One region of the Falsiroseomonas sp. HC035 genome, then DNA from elsewhere that is predicted to be linked to it. Evidence: predicted binding sites of a transcription regulator. Region 1 holds the regulator's gene; the other holds the start of a gene.

Region 1 (3,277 bases):
ATGCCGGCCGCGCTGGCGGCGGTGCTGGCGCTGCCGATCGGACTGCAGGACTGGCCGCTCTGGGCCATGGGATGGGGGGTTGAGTGCATCCTGCTCGTGGCGCGTCTGGTCGCAGACATGCCGGGGGCTGCGCCGGCGATGCCCCCACTGCCGGGCTGGGGGCTGGCGCTGGCGGCCTTCGGATTCTGCTGGCTGTGCCTGTGGCGCGGCGGTCTGCGGCTGTTCGGGGTGCCGGTGATCCTGGCGGGCCTGGCGGCGGGTCTCGTCTCGCCACCGCCGGACCTGCTGGTGTCCAGCGACGCCCGGCTGGTGGCGCTGCGCACGGCGGACGGGATTTACCTCTACCGCGTCCCGGGGGCCCGCAACTTCGCGCGCGACAACATGCTGCGCGCGATGGGCGCGACCCAAGCGCTGGCACTGCCGGGACAGGGGGAAGTCGCGGGCGGCGCCATTTCGTGCACGCCGACAGCGTGCCGCTTCCAGCCAAGGCCCGGCAGCGCCGTCGCCGTGCTGCTACGGGGGCCACCGGCGCGGCGCGGGGAGCGTATGCCGCCCCTGGACCCCGGACAGGCCTGCGGCCACGCTGCGCTGGTCGTGGCGCTCGAGGCGATGGAGCCGCGCTGCCGCAGCGGCGTCACCATTGACCGGTTCGCGATGTGGCGCGACGGCGCCCAGGCCGCCTGGCTCGGCACGGCGGCCGTCATCCGCACGGACCGCGGCCTGCGAGGCGACCGCCCCTGGGTGCCGCCGGTCCCGATGCCAGGTCGCGCCTCCGACCTGCCGCGCGCAACCGTCGATACGGGATCGCGTTAACCATGCCTTAGCCGGGCCAGATCCAGGATGCCCGGACAGGAAGGGCGGAAAGGACGCGAGTCATGGACATGGCATGGATGCTGGTCGCCGGGATTCTGAGCGGTGTCGTCGCCACGGCAGCGTGGCAGCGGCTGCACGCCTGGCGTGCGGCACGCCGCCACGAATGGGACCCCTACTGAGGGCTCAGTAGCGGCGCAGCAGGCCGATCAACCGGCCCTGAACCCGAACCCGGTCCGGCCCGAAAATGCGCGTCTCGTAGGCGCGGTTCGCAGGCTCCAGCGCCACCGAATTGCCCTTGCGACGAAGGCGTTTCAGCGTGACCTCCTGGTCATCGACCAGTGCCACCACGATCGCGCCGCTGTCGGCCGTATCGCCGCGGCGGATGATCACCGTGTCGCCGTCCAGGATGCCAGCCTCCATCATCGAATCGCCAGCCACCTCCAGCGCATAATGCTCGCCGCCGCTCAGCAGCGCGGCCGGGACGTCGATGCTGGCCGAGGTGTCGCGCAGCGCCTCGATCGGCATGCCGGCAGCAATCCGACCATACAGCGGCAGGGCGACAGAGCCCGCTTCGTTCGCTGCCTTCTGCACCCCGGCAAGGCCCGGCGCGAAATGGCCCCGGATCACGTTCGGCGTGAAGGATGGCGGAGCAGGTGCCGGCCCGGGATCGGCCCGGCGCGGCGCGACGTTTTCCGGCAGGCGCACAACCTCCAGCGCACGGGCGCGGTGCGCGCGGCGCTTCAGGAAGCCTCGTTCCTCCAGGGCCGTTATCAGGCGGTGGATGCCGGATTTGGATTTGAGGCGCAGCGCGTCCTTCATCTCCTCGAAGGAAGGCGAGAAGCCGGTCGCGCGCAGGTGCTTGTCGATGAACATCAGCAACTCGTGCTGCTTGCGCGTCAGCATGGCGTTCTCCAGCCGGTCGGGGGACCACGGGGTGCCGAACAAACGGGCAACCGGCATGGATGTTCTATGTAGGTTCCTGCGAGGCCGTCAAATCTTTTTCGCGGCTCTTGCCAAAAAACGCGCCGTAGCGGGGCTTAGATGCCGAACTGGCCCAATGGGATGGCCGGCACCTCGGCCCCCTTGGGCAGGGCCGGCGCCAAGGGCGGCCTCAGGATCAGCGCTTCTGCCCGCGCCAGATTGGCTAACATGGAGCTGTCCTGCTGCGGAAACGGGGTGGCAGTGATGTGGCTGTCCGAATCGGTGCCGAGCGTGGCGCGTAAATGATCGAATCGGCGGTCATTCGCCGGCAGGTCGGCGCCGGCCCGGACCAGGATGGTGCGCGGCGCCGCGGGCGGCAGCCCGGACAGCACGGCGAGTGCCGGCAGCAGGAACTGCACGCCACAGACCAGGGCGGAGACTGGGTTGCCGGGCAGGCCCAGCACCGGCGTGGCGCCGAGCCGGCCCCAGATCAGCGGCTTGCCCGGCCGCATGGCGATCTTCCAGAAATCCAGCGCAAAGCCGTCCCGGCCGAGCGCTGCCTGGATCAGGTCATGCTCGCCCACGCTGGCGCCGCCCGTCGTCACCAGCAGGTCGCAGCCGCGGGAGGCCGTGGCGGCGGCGGCGATCGCATCCCGATCATCCGCCACGATGGGCAGCACCAGCGGATCGCCGCCGCCGGCCCGCACCAGGGCGGCCAGGGCATGGGCGTTGCTGCTGACGATGCCGCCGGGCGGGATCGGCTCGCCGGGCAGGGCGATCTCGTCGCCCGTGGCCAGAATGCCGATGCGCGGGCGGCGATGCACCATCAGCCAGGGGTGGTTGGCAGCGGCGGCGAGGCCGATGTCCCGGGCCGTCAACCGGCGTCCGGCGGGCAGCAGGATGTCGCCCGTGGTGAAGTCCAGGCCACGCCGCCTGATCCAGCGCTGCGGCGCCACGGCCTCCCGCACCGTCACCACGCCGCCGGCTTCCTCGGCATCCTCCTGCAGCAGGATGCCATCAGCCCCGGGAGGGACGAAGCCGCCGGTGAATATGCGGACGGCCTGCCCGGCGCCGACATCCCCTGCGAAAGGATGGCCTGCCGGGGCGGCGCCCACAACGACCAACCGGGCGCCGAGCACGGCGTCGGCCGCGCGCACGGCATAGCCATCCATGGCCGAGACATCCGCCGGTGGCTGGGTCAGCCGGGCGACGACGGGCTGCGCGAGCGTACGATTCCAGGCCTCGGCCAACGCGACCGTCTCGGTCGCGGTGGGGCGCAGCGCTTCCAGTATCCGGCCGCGGGCTTCTTCCAGCGGGATCATCAGGACGCCTCGTAGGTCCCGGATTTTCCGCCGGATTTATGCACCAGCCGCACCGCCTCGATCCGCATGCCGCGGTCGGCGGCCTTGCACATGTCGTAGATCGTCAGCGCCGCCACGGTCACCGCCGTCAGTGCCTCCATCTCCACGCCGGTCTGGCCGGTGACCTTCACCAGCGCCTCGATCTCCACGGCATCTGGCGCGGCGACGGTGAGGTCCACCGT
Region 2 (3,277 bases), on a different contig from region 1:
GACCATCGCAGGCTGGCGAAGCGGCGGACGAAGAAATCCGCCTCGGCTTCCTCGATGTGGTGGTCAGGCTCGAACCAAGCGACGTGGCGCGGGCCGTCCTCGGCCTGCACCTCCCGGAACCGGACGAAGGCGTGCATCTTGTGCGCGTCGCGCCGCACCGCCTTCACCAGGGTGGAAAGCCGGATGATGGCCGGATCGGTGGCCAGCTGCATCAGGTGCCGCTCCCCCTGCACCAGGCGCCAGAGCAGGCCGTACAGTAGCGCGAAGCGCTCGCGGTCGCTGTGCCGGATGGCAATCGCGGCCTGTTCCACGAAGGCGCGCGGCACGCCAAGGGGTGCGGTGGAAACCGGCGCCGGTGCCTCCGCGAACAGCCCCGCGGCCTCGCCCGCCACCTGCCATTCCACCGCATCCGGTGGGATGCCCGCCGCCACCAAGCCGCGCGCCGCCTGGCGCCAGCCAGGGAAATCGGCGGGACCAGGCAGGGTCGCCAGGTGGATCATCAGAACAGGGAAAGCTGCGCCGGGCGGGCGCCGCCGGGCAGGGCCGTGGCGAAGCCGGTGGCGGGCAGCAGCAGGCGGCGCAGGCCGGTGCTGTCCAGCCCGCGCGGCGCATGGTCCGCCAGCACCACGAAGGGCAGGATTTTTGACAATTTCACCCGCAGCCGCGCCAGATCCGCAACGCGCAGCGTGGTGTGGCGGCGGGCCGCCAGCAGCCGATCCACCGTCTTCGCGCCGAGCGCCGGCACGCGCAGCAGCGCCTCCCGCGGGGCGCGGTTCAGATCCACCGGGAAGTCCTGGCGGGACCGCAGCGCCCAGGCGGTCTTCGGGTCCAGCTCCAGGTCCAGCATGCCGCCCTGGCCGCCGGCCATGATCTCCTCGCGGGAGAAGCCATAGAAGCGCAGCAGCCAATCCGCCTGGTATAGCCGGTGTTCCCGCACCAGCGGCGGCGCGACCGGCGGCAGCAGCCGGGACGCGTCCGGAATCGGACTGTAGGCTGAATAATAGACGCGCCGCATCCGGTAGCTGGCGTAAAGGTCCGTCGCCGTGCCGAGGATCGCGCCATCATCCGCCGCATCGGCGCCGACGATCATCTGCGTGCTCTGCCCCGCCGGGGCGAAGCGCTTTGGCCCGGCGCGGCGCGCGGTCTTCACCTCATCCTGCGAGCCCTCGATCCGCGTCCGCAGGCCGGCCATGGCGTGGCGGATCCGGCGAAAATCCTTCTCCGGCGCCAGGGATTCCAGCCCGGCGACGGTCGGCAATTCCATGTTGATGGACAGCCGGTCGGCATACAGACCGGCCTCCGCCAGCAGTTCCGGCGCCGCATCCGGGATGGTCTTCAGGTGAATGTAGCCGCGGAAGCCGTGGTTCAGCCGCAGGGTCCGGGCCACGCGCACCACCTGTTCCATGGTGTAGTCCGGCGATCGGATGATGCCGGAGGACAGGAACAGACCCTCGATGGTGTTGCGGCGGTAGAAGCCGAGCGTGAGTTGCACCACCTCCTCCACCGTGAACCGCGCCCGTGGCGTGTTGGAGGAAGCGCGGTTGATGCAGTAGGCGCAGTCGAAGACGCAGGCATTGGTCAGCAGCAGCTTGAGCAGCGAAATGCAGCGGCCATCCGGCGCATAGGCATGGCAGATGCCGCTGCCCTCGGTACTGCCAATGCCGCCCTTCAGACTGTTGCGCTTGCTGGTGCCGGAGGAGGCGCAGGAGGCATCGTACTTCGCCGCATCGGCCAGGATTTCGAGTTTCTGCAGCAGCTCCATGGGCGAGGGCATCCTGGGGCGGGTTCATCGTTCATATTATGTTCCTAGCGACGTACGCAAGGCCGCCCGGTGTCGGAAAACCTACAGTCTTGTCTATGGCGCCCGTTCTGCTCCAATATTGTGGAAATGTCCTCACACGCTGACCAGCAAGAACCTGATCCGGAAGCCGCGGGGCCGCTGCCCGTAGCGCGGTCGCTCGATTCGATCCTGCTGGAGCTGCGTCAGCTTGCCTTGATCGCGCTGGATTCCGACCAGCCCATGGCCGCGGTTCTGATCGCCGGCACCGCCGACCGTCTGGAGGCGACGATCCCACCACTGCCGCCGAGGCCCAGCTACCCTTAGCAGGCTGTGGAAACCCGCCGAAAAGCCCTCTCGCCCACGTCTCTTGGGGTTCGGCATATATGCCGAGCGTTAGGTGAGGAGGTCATGCAAGTAGCTGCGATCTCTCACTAATTTCGCGCCCCCCTCACCCGAACCCTCTCTCCACTGTGGGTGGAGAGAGCCTTTTCCGCAGCCTATTGGCGTCGCCTCCCGGCGCTTTCTCAGCTTCCGAGCGGAGCGATGCGGCAGGTCAGGCTGCCGCGGCCGGCATAATGCCCCACCAGCACCCCACCCGCCGCCGGCACCGGCAGCAGGCCGGTCTGGCTGCCGAGCGTCACCACCTCTCCGGCCTGCGGCGCATGGCCGATGGCGCGGCAGCGGTCGCGCCAACCCAGCACCAGCTCGTCCAGCGGCATGGACCGGTGCGGCCCGACGTGATGCGCCACGTCGATGCCATCGACGCTCAGCCGCATCTCCAGCGTTTCGACATCCGCCCAGTCCCAGGCACCGGTGGGCGGGCCGAAGCTGCAACTGCCGTTGGAGACGCAATCCGCCAGCTTCTCCAGCTCACTGGCGGGCGGCTCCGCGGCGAAGCGGGTTTCCACCCATTCATACAGGATCACGAGGTCGGCGATGGCAGGGATATCCTCCACCCGCAGCGCCGCCAGCGCCGTATCGTCCAGCGCCCGGGTCAGCCGAAAGGCCGCCTCCAGCTCCATCCCGGCGCCGAGCGGCAGGTGCAGCGTGGCGTCGCCGGCTTGTGCCAGCGCCGTCGCGGGCAGCGGCGCCGCGATCGGCCGGCCCTGGGCGCGGCCGACCTTCCAGCCGCCGATGGACCAGCCGAGGGCGGCATAGGTCGCCAGCTGCATCGCCTCGGCTTCCGCGATATCCTGTGGGCGCAGCGCCTCCGGCAGGCCGGGCAATGGCGCGCGGCGGCCACGGCGGACATCGGCAAGCAGCGCGGCGGCGCCGGCGATGCGGGAGGCAGGGGTTTCGGCGGTCTGGAACATCCGGACATCTCCTTCGGAACGCGAAGGGTAGGCCGGACGATGGCGCGGCGGAACCTCAGCCCGCCTTAAAGCTCAGGCGGGACTGCCGTTCCACACCGGGAAGCTGCCGCGCGCCACCTTCTGCCCGGCATCCCGGAAAATCGCGCGCCAAGCTACCTGTTCAAACACCACGCCCATGTGGACC

What was found. The regulator LexA, encoded in region 1, represses DNA repair genes until DNA is damaged. The targets are predictions, from matches to a motif close to TGTTCTANNTANGTTC.
Region 2: the regulator LexA is predicted to act here: its motif matches at 1,791-1,806, upstream of ACLF3G_RS05875 (putative DNA modification/repair radical SAM protein).

What each region holds. Positions count from the first base shown of each region.
Region 1 covers NZ_JBNXUN010000009.1:61,569-64,845, reverse strand. The annotation lists gene ACLF3G_RS18765 (ComEC/Rec2 family competence protein) at 1-813, shown strand, start outside; gene lexA (transcriptional repressor LexA) at 997-1,716, opposite strand; gene ACLF3G_RS18755 (molybdopterin molybdotransferase MoeA) at 1,851-3,056, opposite strand; gene moaC (cyclic pyranopterin monophosphate synthase MoaC) at 3,056-3,277, opposite strand, start outside.
Region 2 covers NZ_JBNXUN010000002.1:305,528-308,804, forward strand. The annotation lists gene ACLF3G_RS05870 (UdgX family uracil-DNA binding protein) at 1-500, opposite strand, end outside; gene ACLF3G_RS05875 (putative DNA modification/repair radical SAM protein) at 500-1,762, opposite strand; gene ACLF3G_RS05880 (hypothetical protein) at 1,889-2,104, shown strand; gene ACLF3G_RS05885 (hypothetical protein) at 2,305-3,093, opposite strand; gene ACLF3G_RS05890 (hypothetical protein) at 3,166-3,277, opposite strand, start outside.